One region of the Kitasatospora sp. NPDC048239 genome, then DNA from elsewhere that is predicted to be linked to it. Evidence: riboswitches for the same ligand, from Rfam matches in the RefSeq annotation. Region 1 holds a riboswitch; the other holds the start of a gene.

What was found. Region 1 has a riboswitch for ZMP and ZTP ahead of ACGFZP_RS01195 (phosphoribosylaminoimidazolecarboxamide formyltransferase). Riboswitches for the same ligand answer to the same signal wherever they lie in the genome.
Region 2: it holds a riboswitch for ZMP and ZTP, as region 1 does, so the genes downstream of both, ACGFZP_RS11700 (glycine hydroxymethyltransferase) here and ACGFZP_RS01195 (phosphoribosylaminoimidazolecarboxamide formyltransferase) in region 1, are expected to answer to the same signal.

Annotation. Positions count from the first base shown of each region.
Region 1 covers NZ_JBICZP010000001.1:267,246-281,450, forward strand. Annotated here, with positions in the region: gene ACGFZP_RS01165 (phytanoyl-CoA dioxygenase family protein) at 1-462, opposite strand, end outside; gene ACGFZP_RS01170 (acyl-CoA dehydrogenase family protein) at 521-1,702, opposite strand; gene ACGFZP_RS01175 (SDR family NAD(P)-dependent oxidoreductase) at 1,743-2,528, opposite strand; gene folE (GTP cyclohydrolase I FolE) at 2,619-3,248, opposite strand; gene folP (dihydropteroate synthase) at 3,297-4,202, opposite strand; gene ACGFZP_RS01190 (4a-hydroxytetrahydrobiopterin dehydratase) at 4,237-4,578, opposite strand; gene ACGFZP_RS01195 (phosphoribosylaminoimidazolecarboxamide formyltransferase) at 4,981-6,186, opposite strand; ZMP/ZTP riboswitch at 6,169-6,254, opposite strand; gene ACGFZP_RS01200 (class I adenylate-forming enzyme family protein) at 6,346-7,827, opposite strand; gene ACGFZP_RS01205 (transglutaminase domain-containing protein) at 7,824-8,738, opposite strand; gene ACGFZP_RS01210 (ABC transporter ATP-binding protein) at 9,339-11,384, shown strand; gene ACGFZP_RS01215 (ATP-binding cassette domain-containing protein) at 11,381-13,183, shown strand; gene ACGFZP_RS01220 (proline racemase family protein) at 13,251-14,205, shown strand, end outside.
Region 2 covers NZ_JBICZP010000004.1:79,212-93,416, forward strand. Annotated here, with positions in the region: gene ACGFZP_RS11690 (APC family permease) at 1-778, shown strand, start outside; gene ACGFZP_RS11695 (class I SAM-dependent methyltransferase) at 857-1,846, opposite strand; gene ACGFZP_RS11700 (glycine hydroxymethyltransferase) at 2,302-3,777, opposite strand; ZMP/ZTP riboswitch at 3,804-3,899, opposite strand; gene ACGFZP_RS11705 (ABC transporter permease) at 4,204-5,184, shown strand; gene ACGFZP_RS11710 (ABC transporter substrate-binding protein) at 5,268-7,016, shown strand; gene ACGFZP_RS11715 (ABC transporter permease) at 7,058-8,146, shown strand; gene ACGFZP_RS11720 (dipeptide ABC transporter ATP-binding protein) at 8,176-9,846, shown strand; gene ACGFZP_RS11725 (aspartate aminotransferase family protein) at 9,880-11,247, opposite strand; gene ACGFZP_RS11730 (SDR family oxidoreductase) at 11,429-12,181, shown strand; gene ACGFZP_RS11735 (DUF6309 family protein) at 12,178-12,762, opposite strand; gene ACGFZP_RS11740 (phytanoyl-CoA dioxygenase family protein) at 12,831-13,622, opposite strand; gene ACGFZP_RS11745 (EamA family transporter) at 14,025-14,205, opposite strand, start outside.

The DNA.
Region 1 (14,205 bases):
CCGGGGGATCACGGTCAGCGGCCCGTTGCCCTCGTGCGCGTCGTCCAGCGCGATGGCGATGTTCACCGCGTCGGGCCGGGGCATGCCGTCCTCCTCGCGCCAGAACGCGTAGTCCTGGTGCCACGGCCATGCGGCGCCCTCGTACGGCTGCTTGAAGTTGACCTTGAACTGGTAGACGTAGACCGGTCCGCCGAGCAGCGACTCGGCCAGGCCGACCAGCTCCGGCAGCCGGACCAGCGCGGCGCACAGCTCGTCCCAGGTGTGGCAGCCGTGGACGGCCCGGGTGCTCCCGCCCTGCTTCTCGTGCACGACCTCGGGGCGGCGGTGGCCGCCGAGTTCGGTGATCCGGCCGCGGACGGCGGCCACCGAGTCGCGGTCGAGGGCGAACCCGGCCGGGTACCAGCCGTTCTCGTGGTACCGGGCGACGGCGTCCGGGGACGCGGCGGGTGTCGGGATGGTCAAAGCCGCCTCCTGAGCGGGGTGGATGAAGGTCGGGCGCGCGGCGTCAGAGGAAGCGGCGTCAGAGGAAGTTGCTCTGCGGGTCCAGGCCGAGGGCGATCCGGCCCTGGAGCTCCAGCGCGGTGTCCGGGTTGAGCGCCGCGTGCAGGCACAGTGCCTGGATGTCGCGCCGCATCCGCTGCACCGGTACCTCGGACCGGATGGAGGAGGCGCCGCTCGCCGAGCAGACGATCTCGACGGCCTCGTGGCAGAGCTTGGCGACGTACGCGGCGGACGACCGGGCAGCGGCGCGCTCGGCGAGCGCGTGCGCGGTGTGCGCGGCGCCCAGGCGCTCGGTGCGCTCCGCCAGGTCGTCGGCCAGCAGCCCGGCCAGCCGCAGCTTGAGGCCGACCTCGCCGAGCTGGCGGTGGGTCAGCGGGGCGAGGCTCTGGTCCGGGTACGGGCTGAAGGTGATCTGCCGGCCGGGGGCCCGCTCGACCAGGAACTCGGCCGCCGCCCGGGCGATGCCGAGCGGCGTGCCGACGTTGAGGGTCGAGAACAGCGGGAAGACCTCGTACCGGGGTGCGGCGGGGGCGGCCTGCGGGTCGCCGCCGGGCAGCGTCGCACCGACCGGGAAGGGCAGCACCCGCTCGGCCGGCACGGCCAGGTCCGCGCACTCGACGGTGTTGCTCCCGGTGCCCTGCAGGCCGGAGGCGTACCAGTCGTCGTGGACCGACAGATCGGCGGTGGGCACCAGCACCAGGACGTGTTCGCGGCTGCCGTCGGGGGCCTGCCGAAGTGCCCCCAGGATGTCCCAGTGGGCGTCCGGCACACCGGTGTTGAACCCCCAGCGGCCGGTCAGCCGGGGTCCGCCCGGTCCGTCCGCCAGGACGCCGGTGGGGCTGAGGCTGACCGAGATCCGGGCGGCCGGGACGGCGAACACCTCCGCCGCCACCCGGTCGGGGAACAGGCCGGTCAACCAGCCGCCGGTGAGGTAGATGGACGCCGTCCAGGACGTGGAGGCGCACCCCCGGCCCAGCTCGGCGAGCGCCCGCACCTGGGTGGGGAGGCCGGCCTGCCGCCCGCCGTGGCGCTCGGGGACGGCCAGGCCGAACAGCCCCGCCGTGGTGAGGGCGTCCACCACGGCGGGGACGAGGCGGCGGTGCCGCTCGGTCTCGGCGGCGTGCCGGCGCAGCAGGGGCACCAGGCCGGCCAGTGCCTCGACCTCGGGTTCGGCGCTGTTCGCGCCCGGGACGACGTCCATGGGTTCTCCTGGAGCTCGGTACGGCCGGACCTCGGTCCGGTCACTTGGACGGCGGTTCGAAGCGCCCGTCGGCGGCGGTCCACCCGCCGTCGACCGCGAGCACCGCGCCGGTGACGAAGGTCGACGCGTCCGAGGCGAGGTAGACCACGGCGCCGGCGAGTTCCTCCGGGCGGGCCCAGCGGTTGAGCACGCTCTTCTCGGCGTACGCCCGGTACCAGTCGGGCTCGGCCATGATCTGCGCGGTGAGCGGCGTCTCCACGATTCCGGGGGCGATCGCGTTGACCCGCACACCGCTCGGCCCGAACTCGGTCGCCGCGGCCCGCAGCAGCTGGGTCACCCCGGCCTTGCTCGCCGAGTAGACGCCCTGGCCGGGTTCGAGGGCCACCGCGCGCATCGAGGAGAACCCGATGATGCTGCCGCTTCCCCGGGCCGCCATCGGGCCGCCGAAGGCCCGGATGACGTCGAAGGCCCCCCGGAGGTTGAGCGTGACGACCCGGTCGAACTCCTCGGCGGAGTAGTCGAGCAGGCGCTTGCGGACGTGCGTGCCGGCGGTGAGCACCAGCACGTCGACGTCGCCGAGCCGCTCCGCCGCGCGGGTCAGCGCCGACCGGTCCAGGACGTCCAACTCCAGCGGGCTGGCCGCCGGTCCGGCCTCCTTCGCGGTCTGCTCGGCCGAGGCCGGGTCGAGGTCGGCGCAGATCACCTCCGCCCCCTGGGCGGCCAGCGCCCGGGCGGCCTCCCGGCCGATGCCGCTGCCGGCGCCGAGGACGACGGCCCGGCGGCCGTCCAGCCGGAACATGCTCGTGTAGTCCAGTGCGGTGGTCATGGTGAGGACCCCTCGTGGTGGGCCGGACGCGGCGGCTTGCGGCCGGTCGGCGGATGGTCGGTGCTGCGGCGGTGCTGAGTCAGTGCTGCGTCAGTGCTGCGTCAGTGCCAGGAACTCCTGGCGCGACCGCGCGTCGTCGCGCAGGGTGCCGAGCAGGGTCGAGGTCACCGTGTCGGTGCCGCCGGCGCGGACGCCGCGCAGGGTCATGCAGGTGTGCTCCGCCTCGATGACCACGCCCACGCCCTTGGGGGCGAGGCGGGTGTCGAGCCAGTCGGCGATCTGCTTGGTGAGCCGCTCCTGGACCTGCGGGCGGCACGCGAAGTGCTCCACCACTCGGGCCAGTTTGGAGAGGCCGAGGATCCGGTCCTTCGGCAGGTAGCCGACGTGGGCGACGCCGACGAACGGCAGCAGGTGGTGCTCGCAGACCGAGCGCAGCGGGATGCGCCGGGCCAGGACCAGTTCGTCGTAGCCCTCGTCGTTGGGGAACGTGGTGAGGTCGAACGGGCGGGGGGAGAACAGCTCCGCGTACGCCTTCGCCATCCGGCGCGGGGTGTTGCGCAGGCTCTCCGAGTCGGTCGGCACGCCGAGGGCGGCGAGGAAGTGCCCGGCGGCCTCCTCCGCCGCTGCCAGGTCGGGGGCGGCGCCGCCCCGGGCGACGTGGATGTGCTGCTCGGGGACGGCCGGGATGACCGTCGGTTCGGCTGTTCCAGCGACAGGCATGGGTTCCTCTCGGGGCAGGGGGCCTGGCGGCCCGGACGTGGCGGGTGCTCAGCCCGCGGGGGTGGGCTGCGCGCGCAGCAGCCGGTCGCACATGAGGGCGGCCTGCTTGTTCAGCGGCACGTTGTGGATGCGCAGCATGTCGACCCCGGCGGCGATGCCGAGGCCGGTGGTGGCGACGGTGGCGCCGTCGCGCTCGGCCGGGGTGCCGCCGACGACCTCGCCGATGAAGTTCTTCCGCGAGTGCGACAGCAGGGCCGGGGCGCCGAGTTCGCGCATGGCGGCGAGGTTCCGGAAGAGCACGAGGTTCTGCGCGGGTGCCTTGCCCATGCCGAGGCCGAAGTCGGCGATCAGCCGGTCGGCGGCGATGCCCTGTTCCTGGGCGTAGGCGAGCTGCTCGCGCAGGTCGGCCATCACCTCGGCGAGCACGTCCCGGTAGCCGGCGTCCAGCCAGTAGCCGCCGTTGGGCCCGGTGACGGCGACCGACCTGCGGTTGTGGGTCAGGACGAGCGGGACCTCCCGCTCGGCCACCACCTTGGCGAGGTCGGCGTTCCAGCCGCCGTCGGTGGTGCGCAGCCCCCAGCAGCTGTTGATCATGTGGGCGCCGGCGTCGAGGGCGGCCTCGGCGACCCTGGCCTGGCAGGTGTCGACGGAGACGGCGACCGGGACCTCGGCGCTGACGGCCCGCACGATCGGGGCGACCCGGGCGCGCTCCTCCTCCCACGGCACCGGGGCGGCTCCGGGGAAGGTGGGCACGCCGCCGATGTCGACCACGTCGGCGCCGTCGGCCAGCGCCCTGGCCGCGATCCTGATCGCCTGGGCCTCGGCGGCCGGGGTGGCGTAGACGCCGTCGCCGCTGAAGGAGTCGGGGGTGGCGTTGATGATGGCCAGGATGTACGTGCGGCTCCCCCAGTGGATGTCCAGGGGGCCGACGGTGGTGGTGGTTCCTGCGGACACGGTGCGTTCTCCTCTCGGGCTCGGTCGGCGGGGCTCAGCCGGCGGGGGTCAGGGCGGTCTCGATGGACGCGGCCAGGGCCGCGTCCGCCGCGGTGACCGCGCCGAGGGTGTGGGTGTTGCAGCGGAAGGTGAGCGAGAGCACGGCCGGCAGCTTCACGGCGGGGTCGTCCTGCGGGGTGCGGACCGGCGGGCGCCAGCGGATCTCGATGTCGGGGTGGTGGTTGGCGGCCTCCGCAACCTGCTCCACACGGCTTACCGTGGCGAGGAGTTCGGGGAAGGTCGACGGTTCGAAGACCCGAACCAGGGCGTTGTCCTGCTGCTGCCAGGCGGCCGGTACGGCCGGCGCGGCGGGGTCGGTGGGGGCGGTGGCGGTCACGGGTCTCTCCGGGGATGGGCGACTGCGCGGGCAGGCGGATGGGCGCGATCGGCCGACCGGTGGGAACCGGCGGGCGGGTCACGGTGTGGCGTCACCGGGGGGCGGGGATGTCCCGCCGTCCGGTGGGGCGGCCCGGACGCGGCGCGTCGGGTGCAGGCCCTGGGCGGGCCGCGAGGGGGTGGCCGGCCTCGTGGGGCAACGGCCACCGCCCATTTGATCAAGGTAATCGGATCGGCTGTTCAAGTACAGGCCGGTGGGCGTCCACCGACGCGCCAACTCGCGCTGGAACCAGGGGGTTTGCCATCGGCGTCAGGCTTCGGGGAGGCCGGTCGGTCCCGTCCCGAAACGCCACCGGGGCGCCGCGCGGAAGTGCGCGGCGCCCCGGTGGCGTGGCCGGTCGGATCAGTGGTGGAACAGCCGCAGGCCGGTCCTGGCCAGGGCGATGCCGTGCTCCCGGCAGGCGTCCTCGACCTCGCCGGACCGGATGGACCCGCCGGGCTCGGCGATGCTGGTGACCCCGTGCCGGCGGGCGTGGTCGACGTTGTCGCGGAACGGCAGCGAGCCGTCCGAGACGAAGGACACGCCGCTCAGCCGGGCGAGCCAGTCGGCCCGCTCGGCCGCGCCGAGCCCACCGGGCTCCGTCTCGACCGCCTCGTGGAAGCGCGCGCGCTCGTCCGCCGTCAGATCGCCCTCGATGAAGCGGATCTGCCAGTTCACCCGGTCCTGGCGGCGGACCTCGGGCCGGAACGCGAGGCCCTGCACGAGCGGGTGCCGGCGCAGCCACCAGGTGTCCACCTTGGCGCCCGCGAGACGGGTGCAGTCCACCCGCGACTGCTGGCCCGCCCCGATGCCCAGGGCCATGCCGTCCCGCACGTAGCAGACCGAGTTGGACTGGGTGTAGCGCAGCACCGCGAGGCCGAGCAGCAGGTCGGTCCTGGCCTCCTCGGGCAGGGTGCCGACGTGGACGTCCGCCAGCAGGTCGGGGGTGAGCGCGGTCGTGTCGCGGTCCTGGGTGAGGCGCAGGCCGAAGACGTCGCGGTTCTCCTGCTCCGGGGGTTCGAAGGCCGGGTCCGCCTCCATCACCAGGAAGCGGCCGTTCTTCTTCTTCGCCAGGATCTCCGTCGCGCCCGGGGCGTAGCCGGGGGCGACGATGCCGTCCGAGACGACCCTGGCGAGCAGTTCGGCCAGTTCGACGTCCACCTCGTGGGAGACGGCCACGAAGTCGCCGTAGGAGGACTTGGGGTCGGCGTCCCTGGCCCGGAGGTAGGCGCTGGTGAGCTCGCCCACCGAGTCGGCGTCCACGCCGTACAGCCGGGCGGTCGCCTCGTCGATCCCGCCCGCCAGCGCGGCGCCGGCCGGGGAGACGTGCTTGAAGGAGGCGGCGGCCGGCCGGTCGAGGGTGCCGGCGGCCTCGCGTACCAGCTGCCAGGAGTTGAGGGCGTCCAGCAGGTTGATGTACGAGGGCGAGCCCTGCAGGACCCGCAGCGGCAGGCGGTCGGGGTTCACCGGGACGGCCCGCGCCGCCGCCTGCTGGGGGTTGATGCCGTAGCGCATGTCCACGTGGGTCTCCTCAGATGACGGGACAACTGGGGAAGACGCCCAGGCGATCGACGTCGGCTCCGTGTGGGGGCCGCTCCCCTGTGGTGCTCCACTGTTCGCCAGTCGCGGCCGGGAAGGACCATATCCTCAGCCGCGACCGGGGGCAACGGCTCATCGATCAAGGAAAGTTGGCACGTCGGGACGGACCGGGTGGCGGCCGGCGCCCGGTCACGGGCCGCCGTCCAGCAGGGCGGCCAGCCGCCCGCGGTCGACCTTTCCGTGCGCGGTGAGCGGCAGCCCGGCCACGATGCGGATCAGCGGCGGCACCTTGTACTGCTCCAGGTGGTCGCCCAGGCCGTGGACGAACTCCGCCAGGGTGCGGTCGGTCACCAGGAACAGACAGGCCGGCCTGGTGTCCGACGGGGGGAGGACGGCCGCCTGGGCGACGCCGGGGACGGCCAGCGCGGACCGCTCGACCTCGATCGCGCCGACCCGGAACCCGTTCTGCTTGTAGATGTCGTCGGTGCGGCCCTTCACGTAGAGGTAGCCGTCCGCGTCCATCCAGCCGAAGTCGCCGGTGTGCAGCTCGGCCGTGCCGTCCGGCCCGGTGTGGAACCGGGCGGCCGTCAGCTCCGGCGCGCGCCAGTAGCCGGCCATCAGGTGCGGTCCGCGGACCACGATCTCCCCCTCCTCGCCGGGCGCCGCCGCACGGCCCCCGGCGTCCACCACCAGGCAGCCCGTCCCGGTGAGCGGACGGCCGACCGAACCCGGCCGCAGGTCGAGCTCGCCGGGCGTCAGGATCGAGACCCGCTTGCACTCGGTCAGGCCGTACATCAGGGCGAGCCCGGCGTCGGGCAGGGCCCGCCGCAGGGCGTCGGCCAGCGGTTCGGTGAAGGCGGCGCCGGTGCTGGTCACCAGGCGCACCCGGTCCGGCGGCAGCCCCGCCCGGCCGACCAGCTGCACCAGGGCGGCGGCCATGCTGGGCACCAGCGGCAGGACGGTGGCGCCGCAGGCGGTGAGCGCCTTCAGCAGGCGCGGCCCGGTGTCCGAGGGCGGCGGGAGCACCAGCCGGGCGCCCGCCAGGGTCGACAGCAGCAACTGGTAGAGCCCGTAGTCGAACGAGAACGGCAGTGCGCAGAACACGGTGTCGTCGCCGCGGTAGCCGAGCCGTTCGGCGATCGCCCGCGCGGCGAACAGCATCGGGGCGTGCGGGGACACCACGGCCTTGGGCGCACCGGTGCTCCCCGAGGTGTAGATCAGCGCGGCCGGGCGGTCCGGGTCGTACCGGGGCTCCGGCGGGCCGGACCGGGCGGCCGCTCCGGGCGGCGCCGCCGGCGTGCCCAGTGCGAGGACGGGCACCCCGGAGCCGCGGTGGGCCGCTGACAGCTCCGGATCGACCAGGGCGAGCACGGGGGTGCAGTCCTGGGCGATGTGCGCCAGCTGGGCCGGCCGGATGCCCGGGTGCAGCGGTACGAACACGGCGCCGGCCCGGGAGCAGCCGTAGACGGCGGCCGCGAGGGCGCGGGAGTTGGCGCCGTGCAGCAGGACGCGGTCGCCCTGCGCCACGCCGTTCCGGGCCAGCAGGTCCGCCACGGATTCGGCGGCCAGCAGCAGTTCGCGGTAGCTGTACCCGCCGTCGGCGGCCTCCACGGCGGGGGCCGCGGGCGTCGCCGCGGCCTGCCGGGCGAGCACCTCGTGAAGCTGCCTCAAGCGGCTTCCTCCCTGGTGCGCAGCGAGAACCCGCAGGGCTCCCCGCCGTGGGTGACCAGCTGACGGGGCTGCCCGCCGAGCCGGTGGAACAGGCCGACCGGGGACAGCGTCGGCGGCCAGTCGGCGGCGCCCGGCACCCCCCAGGCGGAGAGCGCCTTGGGCAGCAGCGGGTCGACCGGCAGCCACTCGCCGGCCACCTGGAACTCCGCCCAGGTGTGGGCGGAGGAGAACGGGACGGCGACGATGAGCCCGGACGCGACGCGGGCGTCCATGCCCCGGCCGAGCGCCTCGTCCACCAGTGCCCGGGCCATCAGGATGCAGTCGCCGATCCCGGTGCGCTGCATGAGTCCCGGCTCGGCGGCGGCCGTCCCGGGCAGCAGGTAGTAGTCGATGTCCTGGAAGACGCGCAGCACCTCGCGGACCGCGGCGGGGAGCTCCCGGGGCCGGCCCGCCGCCCGGACGGCCAGGGAGGCCAGCGGCCCGGTGGCGTCCCGGCGGGCGTCCTGGGCGCGCGGCGGGCCGTCGCCGAGCGCGAGCGTGTACCGGCACGCGCCCTCGTGCCCGGGATCGGGGCAGCCGGCGGCGACGTCGACCCGGTGGACGGGCGGTGCCCCGGCCGTGCCGAGGCGGCGCAGCGCGCGGACCCAGTAGGTCATCACGCCGCGCCTGGCGGAGGGCAGCCGGAGGTAGAGCGACACCGAGGCGATGTCGTCCTCGTCGAAGAGCGGGCCCTCGGGGGTGGCCAGGTGCGGCAGGCCGAGACCGACGAGCTGGTCGACGATCTCCCCGGTCATTCCGTAGCTCCGCTTCAGTGCGGACGGCGGCAGTCGGAAGACCCGCTGGGAATGCGGAATACGGAGCAGCGGAGCGATGATCCGCGCCGGGGATGGGCCCTCGGCCGGGATGGTCACGCGGGGCCTCCTGGGGTCCGTCGTCGGTCGCGCCGACCGTCGCGCCGACTGTCGGTCGGGCCGTCGGCCGACGCCTGGTCGGTCGGCGCTGGGAAACATAGGTCAAAGCCTTTCGATCTTTCAACTGCCATCTGATGAACCGGAACTGAGGTGGCGAACGGCCTGGTCGGGGCGTTCGACGGGGCCTCTGACTGGTCTGGACAACCTCGTCGGCGCGCTGCTAGCGTCCGTGGCTCGGTGCTGCCGTCCGGCGATCCCCCCGACCCCGGGTGAGCGGCCGGCCGACGCCGCACCGCCCGTACCGCGGGCCCCTGAAGCGATGCCCACCCCCGCCCCGCGGCCTCTGGGGGCCGACCCGGACCCCGGGCGGGACCGGGGGGACCGGCGCGGCGCCGTTCGGGCCGGAAGGCGTCGTGGCCGAACCCCTCGCAGACCGCCATCCGCCGGCCGCGGTTCGGACGGCCCGGCGGATGGCGGGGTCCCGGCCTTCGGCCCCGCAGGCCCGCCGACCCGACAGGCCCTCCGCACCGCAGGCCCGCCGACCCGACAGGCCCTCCGCACCGCAGGCCCGCCGACCCGCCCGACCACGAAGGGGCTCCTGTGCCCGAAGCAACCGCCACCCCGTTGCGCGCGTTCCTGGCGCGCCGCACCGGGCAGTGGCTGCCCATCCTGGGGCTGATGCCGGCCGCCGGCCGGGCGACGGTCGCCGCGACGGCGCTGTTCAACCTGGTGCTCGGGCTGCTGCCGCTGGGCTTCGTGGTCGGCATGGCCGAGGTGATCTCCCGGGTGCCCGCCGCGCTCGACCCGTCCGACCGGGACTGGAGCGGCCTGCTCACCCCGTTCGCGCTGGGGGTCGCGGCGCTCGTGCTCCAGCAGCTCCTCGCCCCCTTCCAGCAGTACCTGGCCAGGGTGGTCGTCCGCCGGGTCGACGTCCACTGCGCCGGGCGGATGATGTCCGCCTCGCTGGCCGGGGCGGACGTCGCCGCGCTGGAGGATCCGGCCGTCCTCACCCTGCTCGGGAACGCCCGCGAGGCCTTCCAGCGCACCACGCTGACCCCCGGCGACGCGGTCGCAGGCCTGCTGGCCCTCGTCGCGCGGTACGGCCAACTGGCGGGCGCCGTGGTGCTGCTGGCGTTCGTGCTGGGCCCCTGGCCGGCGCTGGCCGCCGGGGCGACCGCCCTGCTGGTCCGGTTCGGCCAGCGCGGCTCGCTCGCCCGGTTCGCCGACATGTGGCGCGGCCTCGGTGCCCGGCGGCGGGAGCTGGCCTACCTGCGGGAGCTCGGATCGGGCCCGTCGGCGGCCAAGGAGATCCGCATCCTGGGCATCTTCGACTGGCTGGCCGCCCGGCACGACGCGCGGAGCGACCGCTTCCTGCGAACGCTCTGGAAGGCCCGGCGGCGGCTGCTGTTCGCCCCGTTCCTCTGGTTCACCGCCGCCGGGCTGGCAGGCGCGGTCGTGCTGCTGCTGGCCGTGGTCCGGCAGGCCCTCGACGGCGAGCTGGGGCTGTTCGGACTCGCGCTGGCCCTCCAGACCGCCCTGGTGCCGATGCGCTTCGGCGTCTACTTCCCCGACAGCGACGCCCAGACCCAGTTCGGGCTCCAGGCCTTCCACGCGCTCCGCGACTTCGAGCGGCAGACCGGGTCGGCCACCGCGCGGTCCGCCGCACCGGTCCCCGAGGGGAGGGCGGCGGTGGAACCCGCCGCCGGGCCGACGGCCGCCATCCGCTTCGAGAAGGTCGGATTCGGCTACCCGCGCAGCGGCCGCACCGTCCTCGACGGCCTCGACCTCGACCTCCCGGCCGGCCGGTCCACCGCCATCGTGGGCCTCAACGGCGCGGGCAAGACCACCCTGGTCAAACTGCTCACCAAGCTCTACGAGCCGGACTCCGGCCGGGTCACCGTCGACGGCGTGGACCTGCGGACGATCGCCGCCGACGCCTGGCAGAGCCGGCTCGCGGTGATCTTCCAGGACTACATCCGCTACGAACTGACCGCGCGTCGGAACATCACCATGGGCGCGCCCCACCTCGCCGAGGGGCTGTCGGCCGCCGCCCTGGCCGCAGCGCTGGACGCCGCGATCGACCGCGCGGACGCCCGGGCGCTGATCGAAGGCCTCCCGCAGGGCCTGGACACCGTGCTCTCCCAGCGCTACACGGGCGGGCAGGACCTCTCCGGCGGCCAGTGGCAGCGCATCGCGCTGGCCCGGGCGTTCTACGCCGTCGAGGCGGGCGCCCGGGTGCTCGTCCTGGACGAGCCCACCGCCCAGCTCGACGTACGCGCCGAGAGCGAGTTCTTCGACCGCTTCCTGGCCCTCACCGAGGGCCTGACCAGCGTCGTCATCTCGCACCGCTTCTCCACCGTGCGACGGGCGGACCACATCGTCGTGCTGGACGGCGGCCGGGTCGCCGAGCGCGGCACCCACCGGGAACTGCTGGCCCGGGACGGCGAGTACGCCCGGCTCTTCCGGCTCCAGGCCGCCCGCTTCGGCGAGGCCGAGGACGAGGCCGGGACCGCGCCCGGGACCGAGGCCGAGTCCGTGCCCGGGCCCGCGGACGAGGCCGGGACCGGTCCCGAGGACGAGGCCGGGCCCGGTCCCGAGGCCGGGACCGGGGAAACCGCACCGCCGACCCTGGAGTCCGCCCGATGAGCCTGATGCTGCGCGCCGCCCGGCTGCTGGGCGGACTCGCCCTTCGACACGGCCGTCGCCGACTGGTGGTGTCGGCCGTCCTCCTGCTGCTCGGATACCTCGCCACCCCCGGCATCGCGGTGGCACTGCGCCGCCTCACCGACGAGTCCCTCGCCGGCCACGGCGGCGCCGCCACGGTCGCCGCCCTGGCCGCCGCGGGGCTGCTGCTGGCCGAGCTGATGCTCGGCCACTTCGCGCACCTCTCCTACTTCGAGCTCGGCGAGCAGCTGGAGGCCCGGCTGCACCGCGAGCTGTGCGCGGTGTCCAACGGGGTTCCCGGGCTCGCCCACGCCGACCGGCCCCGGTTCGCCGACACGGTGACGCTGGTGCGGGACGAACTCGCCCGGGTCCGGGCCGCTCTGGAGGCGCTGCTGCAGTTCCTCGGACTGGCACTGCAGACCGTCGTCACCACGGTGCTGCTCGGCTCCGTCAACGCCTGGCTGGCGCTGCTGCCGTTGGCCGCGGTCCTCCCCGTCCGGCTCGGCCGCCGCGCGCAGGAGCTGTCGGACGCCGCGCGCGAGGCGTCGGCCGAGCGCACCCGGCTGGGCCAGCACCTCCTGGCGCTGGCCACCACCGCGCAGCCGGTGATGGAGCTGCGGCTGCTGGGCGGGGGCCGGGAGCTGGTCCGGCACTACACCGCGAACTGGCGGTCGGTCTCCCGTACCCTGGCCCGCGCCGAGGCCCGGGCGGCCGCGCTGCGGGCCGCCGGGCAGCTCTGCTTCGCGCTCGCCTACGGAGGCGCCGTCCTGACCGTGGTCGCCCAGGCGGCCACCGGTACGTCCGCCGTCGGGGACCTGGTGCTGGTGATCGCCCTCGCGGTGCAGGTGGCGGTGCAGGTCTCCGGGGTGGTCGGGCTGTTCGGCGTCCTCCAGGGGGCGGGCCGCACCGCCGAGCGGCTGGACCGGCTGCGGAGCTGGTCGGAGGAGGGGGACGCCGAGGCCGCCCCCGCCCGTCCGGGCCCGGCCCTGCCGGCCCCCGCCCGACTGGAGCGGGGCATCCGGCTGGAGGGCGTCGGGTTCGGCTACCCGGGCAGCGACCGCCCGGCCCTGCGCGGCATCGACCTGCTGATCCCGGCCGGGGCCACCGTCGCCCTGGTCGGCGAGAACGGGGCGGGCAAGAGCACCCTGGTCAAGCTGCTCTGCGGCCTCTACCGGCCGACCGAGGGCCGGATCCTGGTGGACGGGACGGACCTGCACGAGCTGTCACCCGCCGAGTGGAGCGCCAAGGTCGCCCCGCTCTTCCAGGACTTCGCCCGGCTGGAACTGCTGCTCCGGGAGAGCGTCGGGGTCGGCGCCGCCGACCTGATGGCCGAGGACGCGGCCGTCCTGGCCGCGATCTCCTCGGCGGGCGCCGACCGCGCGCTCGCCGCCGTTCCCGACGGCCTGAACGGCCTGTTGGGCCGCGCCTACGGCGACGGCGCCGAACTCTCCGGCGGGCAGTGGCAGTCGCTGGGCCTCGCCCGCTGCCTGATCCGCCGCGATCCCCTGCTGCTGGTGCTGGACGAGCCCGCCGCCGCGCTCGACGCGGCGGCCGAGCACGCGCTCTTCCGCCGCTTCGACCACACGGCCGAGCTGGCCGCGCGCGAGCACGGCGCGATCGTGCTGTTCACCTCGCACCGCTTCTCGACCGTCCGTCAGGCCGACCTGATCGTGGTGCTGGAGGACGGCGCGGTCCGCGAGTCGGGCGGCCACACCGAGCTGATGGAGCAGCACGGCCCGTACCGCGAACTGTTCGAACTCCAGGCCCGCGCCTACAACTGACCGCCGGCCGCGACCGCCACCCGCCGCCCCGGCCGGGCGCCCGACCCCGCACCACCGGAGAACCCCCATGCGCAGCCGGCTCGTCCTGCACACCGTCGAATCCCACACCGAGGGCATGCCCACCCGGGTGGTGACCGGCGGCGTCGGCACGATCCCCGGCGCCACCATGGCCGAGCGCCGCCGCTACTTCCTGGACCACCTCGACCACCTGCGCACCCTGCTGATGTACGAGCCGCGCGGCCACTCCGCGATGAGCGGCGCGATCCTGCAGCCGCCGACCCGCCCGGACGCGGACTGGGGCGTGCTCTTCATCGAGGTCTCCGGCTGCCTGCCGATGTGCGGCCACGGCACCATGGGCGTGGCGACCGTCCTGGTCGAGACCGGCATGGTGCCCGTCACCGAGCCCCGCACGGTGATCCGCCTGGACACCCCGGCCGGGCTCGTCGTGGCGGAGGTCGAGGTCGAGGACGGCAGCGCCCGCAGTGTGACGCTGCGCAACGTCCCCTCGTTCGTGGACCGGCTGGACGCCCTCGTCGAGGTGCCGGGGTACGGCCCGCTGCGGATGGACCTCGCCTACGGCGGCAACTTCTACGCCGTCCTGCCGCTGGACCAGGTGGGCCTGCCCTTCGACCGGCGGGCGGGAGCGGACATCCTGACCGCCGGACTGGCGATCATGGAGGCCGTCAACGAGCAGGTGCGCCCGGTCCATCCGGAGGCGCCCGAGATCGCCGGCTGCCACCACGTCCAGTTCCTCGCGCCGGGGTCGACCGCCCGCCACTCGCGGCACGCGATGGCGATCCACCCCGGCTGGTTCGACCGCTCCCCGTGTGGAACCGGGACGAGCGCCCGGATCGCCCAGCTGCACGCCCGTGGCGAGGCGGGCGTCGGCGACGTCCTGGTCAACGAGTCCTTCATCGGCAGCCGCTTCACCGCCGCGGTCCTGGAGGAGACGGCGGTGGCGGGGCGGCCCGCCGTCATCCCCTCGATCACCGGCCGCGCCTGGCTCACCGGCACTGCGCAGT
Region 2 (14,205 bases), on a different contig from region 1:
GCTGCTCTACGCGGACGCCTTCGTCTCCCCCAGCGGCACCGGCATGATCTACGCCGCCACCACCTCGCGCATGATCCACGGGGTGCAGGAGAACGGGCACCTGCCGGCGGTCTTCGGCCGGGTGGACCGCAAGACCGGCATCCCGCGGCCGGCCCTGCTGCTCAACCTGCTGATCGCCTTCCTGTTCCTGGCGGTCTTCCGCGGCTGGGGCTCGCTCGCCGAGATCGTCTCGGTCGCGACCGTCATCTCCTACATCACCGGCCCGGTCGCCGTGATGGCGCTGCGCCGGCTCGCGCCGGACCTGCCGCGCCCGGTGAAGCTGCGGGCGATGCCGGTGATCGCCCCGGTCGCGATGGTGTTCGGCTCGCTGGTGCTCTACTGGGCGCGCTGGCCGCTGACCGGCAAGGTCATCCTGCTGATGGCCGCCGGTCTGCCGATCTGGGCCTGGTACGAGCTGCGCAGGCCGTGGGCGGAGCTCAAGCCGCACCTGCTGGCCGGCGTCTGGGTGATCGCCTACCTGTTCGTCATGGCCGGCGTGTCCTGGGCCGGCGGCACGGAGTTCGGCGGGCGCGGCTACCTGGCGCCGGGCTGGGACCTGCTGACCGTCGCCGTCATCGCGTTGGCGTTCTACCGGTGGGGGGTGCGCAGCGCCTGGCAGAACCCCTCGCTGGCGCAGGTGCGCCAGGAGCTCACCGCCCCGGCGGAGGTTGCGGGTGCGGGTGCGGCGGGCGACGACGCGCAGCGGCCGGCCGGCGAGCCGGAGGCCGCACGGGTCTGATGCGGCCCGGGTGCGGGGCATTCACGCATGCGCCGACCGGGCCCGCCCGGTCGGCGCATGCGGTGTGTCCGGCCGGGTTCAGCCCCGGCGGGCGCGGCGGATCGCGGAGGTGACCACCGGCGGCAGCAGGTCCCCGGCGACGCGCTTGGCGACGTTGGTCGGGCGGCGGCGCTCGGCGGCCCGGGCGCGGCGCTCCGCGAGGTCCACGGCGGCCTGCTCCTGGGCCCGCTCGACCTCGCGGCGGGCCTCGACCGCCTCACGACGGGCGGCCTCGGCGCTCAGCCGGTCGTAGTGGCGGGAGGCGCGGAACGGCTCGATGCCCTCCGAGGTGCCGGTGATCCGCAGGACGCGCCGCCCGTTCAGGGTCTCCACGCTGAGCTGACAGCCCTCGGCCAGGTCGACCCCGTGCAGCAGGTCCAGCTGGGCCTGGTCCGGGTCCCCCCAGGTGCCGTAGAACTTGCACTCGGTCAGCACGATCGGCTTGAGGCCGTGGTTGAAGACCGCCTCCCAGGTCGCGGCGGCGACCCCGGGCGTGTGCGCGGAGCGGTAGTCGTCCAGGACCACCACGCCCTGCGGGTCCAGTGCCACCCGGGCGACCTGGAGGTCGCCCACCACGTGCTCGTACAGGTGCGAGGCGTCGATGTGGATGAAGCGGAACGAGCCGGCCGCCACCCGGCCGCCGGCCAGGGTCGAGGTCGGCGCCTGGATGATCTCCGGCAGCCGCTCGTGGAAGGAGAGGTAGTTGGACTCGAACGCGGACCGGGTGAGCGTCTTGCGGTAGGACATGTCCATCTCGGCGGCGTTCTCGTCGTCCGGCGCGTCCGAGTCGAAGAGGTCGCAGACCGTGAAGGTCTCGCCGTCCTGCAGGTGCTCGCCGATCACGATGGCGCTGCGGCCCAGGTAGGCGCCCATCTCCAGCAGGTCGCCGGTGAGCTCGGCCTTCTCCTGCCGGCTCAGGAACCATTCGAAGAGATGGCGGTCGTGGTCCCAGAACCAACCGGGTACATCGTCCAGCACGGCGGGCTCGACAAGCCGTGGCTGCTCACCGGTCAACGCGGTGTCGGTCACTGGGATGCTCCTTACGCGGTACGGAGGACCTGCGGGAACGGTCTCGGACTCTCTTCGACGACTCTTTCCGGCGGCGGGAACACCTCGTCCGCGGTCCGGGTGGCCTGCCGTTCTGAGGGAGTCCACGCCACTTCAACCCAACGGCAACAGTAGTCCCACGCGCCCGAGTTCGCTGCAATCTACAGCTCTGCGATCGGCTGTGCGGCGGTTTTCGGCGAGAGAGTTTCGTGGACCGTCACTTCACGACCGGACGGTGAACACGGCAACGCGAACGCAGTTCTCCATCCTGCCGCCTAGCGCCCGGTTTGTCACCATCCGCCGGAATGATCTCCCCCGCTCACGGGGCCCCGCGGCCCAGGGCGCCGCGGCGCCGAGCACAACGGGGGTGCGGGCCGACCGGCCCACACCCCCGCGTACCCGACCGTGCGGCCGTCCGGCCGCACGTGGTCCCACCGTCAGACCAGGTCGACGCCCGGGTAGAGCGGGAAGCCCGCGAGCAGGTCCGCGGCCCGCTTGGCGACGCCGTCGCGCAGCGCCTCGTCCAGCGCGTACTGGGCCTTGGAGGGCGCACCGCCGGGGCCGGCCGCCGGGGTGGTGCCGCGCAGCACGGTGTCGATCAGGCCGGCGATCTCGTCCATCTCCGCGACGCCCAGGCCCCGGGTGGTCAGCGCGGGCGTGCCGATCCGGACGCCGGAGGTGTACCAGGCGCCGTTCGGGTCCTGCGGGACGGAGTTGCGGTTGGTGACGATGCCCGAGTCCAGGAGGGCGGACTCGGCCTGACGGCCCGTCAGGCCGTAGCCGGAGACGTCGGCGAGCACCAGGTGGTTGTCGGTGCCGCCGGTCACCAGGCGGCCGCCGCGGCGCAGCAGCCCCTCGGCGAGCGCCTGCGCGTTGTCGACGACCCGGCGGGCGTAGTCCTGGAACTCCGGGCGGCGGGCCTCGGCGAAGGCGACGGCCTTGGCGGCCATCACGTGCGAGAGCGGGCCGCCGAGGACGAGCGGGCAGCCCCGGTCCACGTGCTCGGCCAGCTCCGAGGTGCAGAGGACCATGCCGCCGCGCGGGCCGCGCAGCGACTTGTGGGTGGTGGTGGTGACGATGTGGGCGTGCGGGACGGGGTCGTGGTCGCCGGTGAGGACCTTGCCCGCGACCAGGCCGGCGAAGTGCGCCATGTCGACCATCAGGGTCGCGCCGACCTCGTCGGCGATCTCGCGCATGAGGCGGAAGTTGACCCGGCGCGGGTAGGCCGAGTAGCCGGCCACCAGGATCAGCGGACGGAACTCCCGGGCGGTGGCGCGCAGGGCGTCGTAGTCGATCAGGCCGGTGGCCGGGTCGGTGCCGTAGCTGCGCTGGTCGAACATCTTGCCGGAGATGTTGGGGCGGAAGCCGTGGGTGAGGTGGCCGCCGGTGTCCAGGGACATGCCGAGCATCCGCTGGTTGCCGAGCTCGCGGCGCAGCTCGGCCCAGTCCTCCTCGGTGAGGTCGTTGACGTTGCGGACCTCGGCGCGCTTGAGGGCGGGGCTCTCCACGCGCTGGGAGAGCACGGCCCAGAAGGCGGTGAGGTTGGCGTCGATGCCGGAGTGCGGCTGGACGTAGGCGTGGTCGGCGCCGAACAGGGCGCGGGCGTGCTCGGCGGCGAGGGACTCGACGGTGTCGACGTTGCGGCAGCCGGCGTAGAAGCGGCGGCCGACGGTGCCCTCGGCGTACTTGTCGCTGAGCCAGTTGCCCATGGCGAGCAGGACGGCGGGGGAGGCGTAGTTCTCGCTGGCGATCAGCTTGAGCGAGGAGCGCTGGTCCTCGATCTCCTGGCCGATGGCGGCGGCGATGCGGGGTTCGACCTCGCGGACGACGTCGAGGGCGCTGCGGAAGGCGGTGTTGGCGGTGGCGCTCGCGGCGGTGTGCGGCTGCCGTGCGGCGTCGGGGGTGCCGGGGATGGCCAAGGCTGTCTCCTCATCGGGATGCGGACGGCCCAGGCGCACGGCAACTGACGTGAGGATTCACGGAGCCGCTTCCCGATGGTTGATTCCATCCCTGCGCGCCAGTCGCGGCTCACCGGGATCGTACCAACGCCCGGCGCGCTGTGGTGGAGATCTCAACATACGGGACAGGGCCCGCCCAGGCGCACCCTTTGCCACTGAATGTCCGTTCTATTGCGACGGCAGTATTGCGGCGGAATGAAGCCGTCATAATCCCCGCAACATTGCCGGAGAGTTCGGGTCGGAATGATTTGCGAAACGCCCGGCGCATCCGATCTGATGGCGTTCGACGGGCCGCCGGGAAACCCCCGGCACCCGTCCGGAAATGCACACCAGCGCACCCTCACCCACGGGGCGGCGGAGAATTCGGGGAGTACGCCTCTCATGGCAGTGGTCGAGACAGTCGCAGAGCCGGCCGCCCAGGCGCCGGCCGCCGCACCGGCCCCGCAGGGCCTGCTGCGCCGGATCCTCCGCACCCGGACCGGCACCGCCGCCCTCACCGTCGTCCTGCTCTTCCTGCTGCTCGCCCTGGCCGCCCCGCTGATCGCCGCGCTGTACGGGCGCAACCCGGTCGAGCACTACGGCCAGAACACTCCCGGCCTGCTCAGCGATGGTGGACTGCCGGTCCTGCCGAACGGCGGGATCTCCGGGGACTTCTGGTTCGGCCTGGAGCCGGGGCTCGGCCGCGACGTGTTCACCCAGCTGCTCCACGGCATGCGCACCTCGCTGCTGATCGCCTTCGCCGCGGCGGCCGTCACCACCGCGCTCGGTGTGCTGGCCGGGGTCGCGGTGGGCTACCTCGGCGGGATCACGGACCGGCTCTTCGGTTTCCTCTCGAATGTGCTGCTGGCTTTTCCGACGCTTCTGCTGCTGCTCTCACTCAGTCCGGTCATCCAGTCCCGGCTGGTCGATCCGGGCGCCGCGGAACCGGAGTGGATGCAGTTCCTGATCCTGATCCTGGTGTTCTCCGCGTTCGGCTGGATTCCGCTCGCGCTTTCCCTGCGCGCCTCCGTGCGGTCGCTTAGGGAAAGGGATTTCGTGCAGTCCGCCCGGGCCCAGGGGGCGAGCGGATTCCATATCGTCTTCCGTGAACTGCTGCCGAACGTCCGGGCGCAGCTGCTGGTGCACGCCACGATGGCGGTGCCGACGTTCGTCGCCACCGAGGCGGTGCTCTCGTTCCTCGGGGTCGGCATCAACGAGCCGGTCCCGGACTGGGGCCGGATGATCGCCCGCGGGTCCGAGGTCTTCCAGGCCGACCCGACGTACATGTTCTTCCCCGGTGTGGCGCTGCTGCTGTTCGTGCTCGCCTTCAACCTGCTCGGGGACGCGGTGCGCGATGCGCTCGATCCGCGGGCCGGCCGCTGACGGCCCTCCCCTCCTCCTTCTTTTTCGCCCGGCTCCCCATTTCACCTAGCCGCCCCGGATCCCGGGGCAAGGAGAGATTCGCCATGCGCTGGATCAAACCGTCCCTTGCCGTCCTCGCCACCGCGCTGCTGGCGACCTCCTGCTCGGCCGGCGCGGGCTCCAGCACCGGCGGGAGCACCGCCGCCAAGGGCACCTCCCCGCTGACCGCCGCGCTCGGCACCGAGAAGGAGAGCGCCGGCCCCGCCCCCGCCGTGCCGGGGGCCCGCGCGGGCGGCACGGTCAACGTCTACAACGCCACCGACTTCCGCCACCTCGACCCGCAGAAGGTGTACGCCGGCGCCGCGTACAACACCTCGCTGCTCTGGGGCCGGCAGCTGACCCAGTACCAGGTGGTGGACGGCACGGCCAGGCTGGTCGGCGACCTCGCCACCGACACCGGGCAGTCCGCCGACGGCGGCCGCACCTGGACGTACCGGCTCAAGGAGGGCGTGGCCTGGGAGGACGGCCAGCCGATCACCTCCCAGCAGGTCCGGTACGGCATCGAGCGCAGCTTCGGCAAGGGCTACGAGGTCGGCCCGCCGTACTGGCCGCAGTGGCTGACCGGCGAGGCCAGCTACGAGGACGCCCGCAAGAAGTACGCCGGCCCGCAGGACGGCGACCTCGCCGCGATCGAGACCCCGGACGACCGCACCCTCGTCTTCCACTTCCCGCAGCCGCAGGCCGACGTGCCGTACATGGCGGCGCAGTCCTCCTCCTCGCCGGTGCGCAAGGACAAGGACACCGGGACGGACTACGACCGGCTGCCGTTCTCCAGCGGTCCCTACCGGATCGCCGAGCACGTCCAGAACACCCGGATGGTGCTGGAGCGCAACCCGCACTGGAAGCCGGAGACCGACCCGATCCGCACCCAGTACCCGGAGAGGTTCGTCTTCAGCTTCGGCAAGGAGGCGCTCAACATCAACCAGGAGATCCTCTCCGGCCGCGACGGCGGCGCCGATGCCACCACCGTCTCCACCGTGCTCTCCCCCGAGCTGTACCAGACCGTCGACACCGACCCGAAGGCCAGGGAGCTGGTGGCCTCCGGTCGGCAGGGCGCCTTCGTCACCCAGCTCGTGGTCAACAACGAGCGGGTGCCGGACGTCGAGGTCCGCCGGGCCCTGCACCTCGCCTACCCGCGCCAGCAGGCCCGGCAGGTCCAGGGCGGCAGCCGGGTCGGCGAGCTGGCCACCACGCTGAGCTCGCCCGCGCTGGTCGACTGGCAGAAGTACGACCTGTACCCGGCCAAGCCGGAGGGCGACCCGGAGGCCGCCAGGCAGGCCCTGGCCAAGGCCGGGCAGGCGCCGGCCGGCCTCACCTACGCGTACGCCAACACCCCCAACGGGCAGCGGGTCGCCCAGGTGCTGGTGGAGGGCTTCGCCAAGGCCGGCATCACCATCGTGCCCAAGCCGGTCGACCCGAAGGCCCTGCTGGACGAGGCGCACCGCCCCGACTCCCCGTACGACCTGTTCGAGGAGACCAGTTCGGTGGACTGGCCGACGCCCTCCACGCTGATCCCGTTCTCCTTCGACGGCCGCGCCAACAGCGACCTCAACTCCGCCCGGTACCACAACGCCGAGGTGGACAAGGAGATCGACCGGATCAACCAGATCGGCGAGCCCCGGCAGAAGGCCAAGGAGCTGTACGCGCTGGAGCAGACCGTGATGAAGGACCTGCCGGTGCTGCCGTTCGCCTACCCGAACATCAACCAGCTGCACGGGAGCAACCTCGGCGGGGCGTTCATCCACCCGATCTACGGGACGGTCGGCCTGGGCTGGGTGTACCTGAAGTCCTGATCGCCCTGATCACCCGGGCCCTGCCAGGCCCGATCCCCTTGGTGGCCCCGGCCGTTGACGCGGCCCGGGCCGCCACCACCCCCGCGCAGCACCGCCTCCCCCGCCTCCTCCCCCGCCCCGACGACCCCGGACCGGCCATGCTCTCCTTCGCCCTGCGGCGGACCCTCCAGGCCCTCGCCGTCCTGGTCGCGGTCTCCGCCGCCGCCTTCGCCCTCTTCTACGCCGCCCCCGCCGACCCGGCCCGCGCCGCCTGCGGCCCGCGCTGCGACTCCGGCCAGGTCGCGGCGGTCCGCCAGAGCATGGGCCTGGACCAGCCGCTGCTCGCCCAGTACACCGACTACCTCACCGGGGTGGTCGCCGGCCGGGACATCAGCGACGTCGACGGCTCGGTCATCCACTGCGGCGCGCCCTGCCTCGGCTACTCCTACCGGCTGCACCAGCCGGTCACCGAGGCGCTGGTCGACCACCTGCCGGTCACCTTCTCGCTCACCGCGGGCGCCCTGGCCGTCCTGCTCGTGCTCGGCCTCGGCACCGGGTTCGTCTCCGCGCTGCGCCACGGCACCCGCACCGACCGGCTGCTGTCCGGCTTCACCCTGGTCGGCGCGAGCGTGCAGATCTACTTCCTCGGGTACGTCGCCCAGTGGGCGCTGGTGTACTCGACCGGCCTGCTTCCGCTGCCCTCGTACACCCCGCCGGCCGACGACCCGGCCGCCTGGGCGGGCGGGATGCTGCTGCCCTGGCTGGTCCTCGGCTTCGTCAACTCGGCCGTGTTCGCGCGGCTCTCCCGCTCCCAGCTGCTGGAGACGATGAACGAGGAGTACGTCCGCACCGCACGCGGCAAGGGCCTCGGCCGGCTGCGCGCCCACCTCAAGTACACCTCGCGGGGCGCCGCCGGACCGCTGGTGCAGCTGCTCGGCCTGGAGGCCGGTGCGCTGCTGGGCGGCGCGGTGATCACCGAGACGGTGTTCGGGCTGAACGGCGTCGGCACCTTCGCGGCCGAGGCGGTCGCGGGCCAGGACCTGCCGGCCGTGGTCGGCGCCGTCCTGCTGGCGGCCTGCTTCGTGGTGCTGTTCGTCGCGCTGGCCGACCTCGCGGTCGCCTGGCTCGACCCGCGCATCCGCCTCAGCTGACCTCGCCTCCCCGCTTCGGAGCCCCCGCCATGACTGCCGTCCCCAGCGCCCCCGGCGCCCCCCTCTCCGACGCTCCCGTCCTCAGCGTCCGCGACCTGTCCGTCACCTTCGCCGACCCGCGCGGCGGCGCCCCCGTCGCCGCCGTCCGCGGCCTCTCCTTCGACCTCGCCCGGGGCGAGGTCCTCGGCCTGGTCGGCGAGTCCGGCTCCGGCAAGTCCGCGACCGGGCTGGCCGTGCTCGGCCTGCACGACCCGCGGACCACCACCGTCACCGGCTCGATCCGGCTCGGCGGCCGGGAACTCGTCGGCGCGCCCGAGTCCGTGCTGCGCGGCGTGCGCGGCGGCCGGGTGGCCCTGGTCTTCCAGGACGCGCTCACCTCGCTCAGCCCGTTCCACGGCGTCGGCGCCCAACTCGCCGAGATGTACCGGCTGCACCACCCGGGCGCGGGCCGGGCCGAGGCCCGCGGGCGGGCGGCCGCGATGCTCGACCGGGTCGGCATCCCGACCGCCCGGATCCGCGACTACCCGCACCAGTTCTCCGGGGGGATGCGCCAGCGGGTGATGATCGCGATGGCGCTGATGAACGACCCGGACGTGCTGATCGCCGACGAGCCGACCACCGCGCTGGACGCCCGGGTGCAGCGCCAGGTCCTCGACCTGCTCGGGGAGTTGCAGCGCGAGCACGGTACGGCCGTCCTGCTGGTCAGCCACGACCTGGGCGTGGTCGCGGGCACCACGGACCGCACGCTGGTGCTGCGCGACGGCGGGCAGGTCGAGTCGGCGCCGACCGCCGAGCTGCTCTCGGCGCCGCAACAGCCCTACACCCGGGCCCTGGTGGGCGCCGCGCTGACCCTGGAGACGGTGCCGGGCACCCCGCTGCCGACGGTTGACGAGCCGTCCCCCTCGTTCTCCTTCGCCGAACGCCCGACGGCCCCGCCGCAGCGCTGGCTGGTCGAGGCGGAGGGGCTCTCGGTGCACTTCCCCGGCCGGCGCGGCGCGCCCGTCCGGGCGGTGGAGGACGTCAGCCTGCGGATCGCGCCCGGCGAGACGCTCGGCCTGGTCGGCGAGTCCGGCTCCGGCAAGTCCACCACCTCCCGGGTGCTGGCCGGGCTGCAGACCCCCACCGCCGGGCGGCTGCGGTACGACGGCGTGGACGCCACCCGCCCCGACCGGGCGCTGCGCAGGCGGCTCAGCCGGGAGATCCAGCTGGTGTTCCAGGACCCGTACGCCTCGCTCAACCCGCGCCGCACCGTCGCCCGGACCCTGGACACCCCGCTGCGGCTGCACACGGCCCTGAGCGCACCCGAGCGGCGGGAGCGCTCCGCCGAGCTGCTGGAGCAGGTCGGCCTGACCGCCGCCCACCTGGACCGCTACCCGCACGAGTTCTCCGGCGGCCAGCGCCAGCGGATCGGCATCGCCCGGGCCCTCGCACCCGAACCGCGCCTGATCATCGCCGACGAGCCGGTCTCCGCGCTGGACGTCTCGGTGCAGGCCCAGGTGCTCAACCTGCTGATGGAGCTGCGCGACCGGCTGGGCGTCGCCTTCCTGTTCGTCTCCCACGACCTCGCGGTGGTCCGGCACTTCTGCGACCGCGTGGCCGTGATGCGCCACGGCCGCCTGGTCGAGAGCACCGACCGCGACCGGCTGTTCACCGCCCCGCACACCGACTACACCAGGGAGCTGCTCGCCGCCGCGCACTGAGGTCGGCCCCCGGCGGCCGGGGGCCGACCGCGCTCAGCGGATCGTCGCGAAGGCCTCGTCGATCGCCGCACAGGCCGCCTCCACGTCGTCCGCGGTCACCGCGGCCGAGACGAACCAGCAGGCCAGCCCGTAGGCGTTCACATGGATGCCGCGTTCCAACAGGGCGTGCCGGAAGGCGTCGTAGCGCCGCTGGTCCAGGGTGAGGGTGTCGCGGTACTGCCGGGTCGGGGCGCCGTCGGCGGAGAACACCACCTGGAACATCGCGCCGACGCCCTGGACCGCGCACGGGACCCCGTGGTCGCGGGAGGCCCGGCGGACGGCGGTCATGACGCGTCGGCCGGCCTCGTCGATCCACCCGGTGACCGCCGGATCGGCGAGCCGGGTGAGCGTCACCAGGGCGGCGGTGGCGCACAGCGGGGAGCCGTTGTAGGTGCCGCCGTGCTTGACCCGGTTGGCGGCGACCTCGCCCATGATGTCGGCCCGGCCGGCGAAGGCCGCGATGGGCAGGCCGCCACCGAGCGCCTTGGAGTAGACCGCCAGGTCGGGGACGACTCCGAACAGCGACTGCGCGCCGCCCGGTCCGGTCCGGAAGCCGGTGCAGACCTCGTCGAAGACCAGCACCACCCCCCGCCTGGTGCACTCCTCGCGCAGCAGCTCCAGGAAACCCGGATCCGGCATGGTACAGGCGTTGTTGGCCACGATCGGCTCGCAGATCACCGCCGCGAGCTCACCACGATGGGCGTCCAGCGCAGTACGGAAGGCGTCCTGGTCGTTCCACGGGCAGACCACCACGTCGTCCACCACCCCCGCCGGAATGCCCGGCGAGTGCGGCACCGCGGCCGGCGCCTCGTACGGGCCCACCTCGGCGGCGGTGGGCCGGTTGGAGATCGCCAGCGCGTCCACCCAACCGTGGTAGTGCCCTTCGAACTTGAGAATCCTGGACCGGCCGGTGAAACCGCGGGCCGCCCGGACCGCGCCCTGGATCGCCTCCGAGCCGGAGTTGGCGTAACGCACCAGATCGGCGCAGGGCACCATCTTCTGGATCTGCTCGGCCAGTTCGACCTCCGGCAGGTTGCAGGTGCCGAACATCGTGCCGGTCCGCAGGACCTCGCCCAGGGCCCGGGTGATCTCCGGGTCGGCGTGGCCGACCACCGCGCTGCCGTAGGAGATCAGGAAGTCCACGTACTCGTTTCCGTCGGCGTCCCAGATGTGCGCCCCGGAGCCGCGTTCAATGTACAGCGGGTACGGGTGCGGGCCGGTGGAGGTGATCCGGGAGGACGAACTGACACCTCCGGCAAGGGACTTCTTCGCCCGATCAAACAGGGCCCGGCTGGTCTCGGTCCGCGGCCCCACCGGCGTCCCGGAGTCGGGGCCGGCGCCGAAGGTCTGCTGAGTGGTCATCTGCTCTTCCTGTCCCAGTAGTTCGGATCCCATGGCGCGGATCCCGTGGTCCGGGCCGCTTGCCGGTCCGGCCGCCGCGCGGCGCCCGCCCCCTGACCGGATCGGCACTCTTGACGGCGGCCGCCGTCATCCAAAAACTGATCTCTCGTCATGTCCCCGTAATGTCAGAGGAGTTGCATCGATGGCTGCGAAGGTCTCCGTGGTGACCGGGGCGGGCAGCAATGTCGGCCGGGCCTGCGCCCTGGCGCTGGCGGCGGACGGCTGGACGGTCGTCCTGGTCGGTCGCCGCAAGGAGGCACTGGAGGAGACCGCCCGGCTCGCCGGGGCCCCGTTCGCCGACCGGCTGGTGCCGATCCCGGCCGACATCACCGACCCGGGGGCCGTGACCGACCTGTTCGCCCAGGTCGCCCTGCGCTTCGGCCGGCTCGACCTGCTGTTCAACAACGCGGCCGACACCATGCCCTACCTCCCCACCGAGGACGTCGCCGTCGAGGACTGGAACCGGGTGCTCGGCTCCATCGCCACCGGCGGCTTCCTCTGCGCCCAGGCCGCGTACCGGATGATGAAGGAGCAGTCGCCGCGCGGCGGGCGGATCATCAACAACGGCGCACCGTCGGCCCACGTCCCCCGCCCCGACTCGATCGCGTTCACCGCCGCCAAGCACGCGGTGGCCGGACTGACCAAGTCGCTCTCCCTGGACGGCCGCCGGTACGACATCGCCTGCGGGCAGATCGACATCGGCAACGTGACGCCCCAGGACCGGGAGCAGCCCGCCGCTCGGCAGGCCGACGGCAGCCTCAGGGTCGAGCCGACCATGGACGTCCGCCATGTGGCGCAGCTGGTGGTGGCGATGGCGGCCCTCCCCCCGGGGGTCAACATCCCGTCGGTCACGGTGATGCCGAGCGCCATGCCGTACAACGCCGGCCGGGGCTAGGTGTCTGACGGTTCCCGCCTGCGGTCCGGCGCCGGGGCGTGTGCCGGCGCCGGGGCGGCGGGGTCGGGAAGGCCCGCGACATACGCCTCGATCTCGACGCCCGGACCGAGCCTGCCGTACAGCTCCCAGGCGATCATGCGGTGCAGGCCGTCGAGATGGGTCAGCCCGTCCGCCCGCAGCAGCCCTTGGTAGTCGGTGCTGCCGATGGCCGGGACGCTCAGGAAGACCGGGGTGAAGGGGGCCTCGGCCTGGCGGCGCAGCTTGCGGGCGCAGGAGGGGTTCAGCCCGTTGTAGCCGCCGCCGATCCCACGCAGCCGGACCACTGCTTCGGCAACGGTCATCCCGGTCGCGGGGACGAGCTCCAGCTCGCCGCCCTCGCCGAGGTGCCAGGGCAGCACGGTGTCCAGCACGTCCGCGCGGTCGAGCAGGACCCGCCCCCAGCCGCCGAACATCCCCTCGGCGGTGAGCAGATGCGCGTCGCCGTCGCTGTTGGAGTTGTCCTCGTGCTCCCTGTCCACCGGGTGGTCCCGCCGGTAGCGGCCGAGTACGGTATCGAAATCGATCCGGTCGAGAATTCTCATCGGGCGGCAGATCCATTCGTTGTCGGGCGGGTCGGGTGCGGATACGGGTGCGGCGTTTCGGATTTCCTTCAGCTCGGCCGAACGTATTCCGTGAAGTGTCGCTCGGCGAACAGCTCGGGCCACCGGCCGCCGTCCAGTCCGAGCTCCCGGCCGCGGGCCAGCAGGTGCCGCCAGTAGGGCTTCACCGGCGGCCAGCTGACGCCGCACTGACAGTACGAGCTGTCCACCATGTACCGCTCGCGGCGCTGACCTGCGGGTGAGGGGCGCCGGGCGTGGAAGAGCGCCGAGTGGAGGAGGACGGTGGAGCCGGCCGGAAGTTCCTCGATCACCACCTCGCCGGGGAGTTCGACGGTGCCGAGATGGGCTCTCGCGCGCTTTCCGGCCACCTCCCGGTGTGAGCCGGGCAGGACGGCGAGCGCACCCACCGTCCGGTCGAGTCCGCCGAGATAGTGCAGGGCGTGGATCATGATTTTCGAGCGGTCGGCCAGCGGGCCCTGTTCGTAGTCGTGGTGCCATTCCTTGCCGGCCGCCCCCGGAGCCTGGCGATTGCTGTGCATGTGGTGGAAGACGAACTCCGGACCGACCAGCCGGGATATTATCGATAGCAGTGGCGGGTATCCGGCCAGTTCACCGTGGGCGGTCAGCTCTATCTCCAGGAGGCCTGGGGTCCCGGACGGCTCCGGGTCGAGGCAGGCCGCGATCGAGCGGTCCCGAAGGCCGGAGTCCACCCATCGGTCGACCTCCGGCTCCAGCCGTCCGACCAGTTCCGCCGGAAGAAATCCGGGAAGTACCAGAAAGCCGAGCTCGAAAAAGTCCGCGACCTGATCGGATTCGAGCGCAAGGGTGCCTTGGTTGTCCATTCTCCGGGCTCCCGCAGGGTTGTCTGTACCGTCGGCCTCCCTGGTCAGCGGCCATGGCGGCGGCCGAGCAGGAAAGCCCTGGGAACGTCTTGCGATGAGCGGTTGCGCGCTCGCGTTACCCGGCGCGCCACCTGAATTCCACCGAACAGATACTAGGAATATCCCGGAATCCCCGGACCCATGCGGCACGCCGGGACAATGACCGGATGTCTTCGCTCTGGCCGGGATCCATCCGGATCCGTTTGGACATCCGAATGTCCGGGCGGATCCGGGGACAACGGATTCACCCGAACGGCTCCGCGAAAACGGAACCCGCCCGGCGCAATTGACGAGCGCCCCCGACCGGCCCTCCCGCCGGGCGGGCGGGGGATTCGGGGGCGCTCGGACCCGGCGGGGCCGGGCTCAGCGGCGCGCGGCCGCCTTGGCCGGGCGGCGGCTGACGCTCACCACCAGGCAGACGCCGGCGACCACGATCGCCCCGCCCGCCAGGGTGGGGCCGGTCAGCGGCTCGGCCAGGACCAGCCACCCGAGCAGGACCGCGACCACCGGGTTGACGTACGCGTAGGTGGCGACCAGGGTCAGC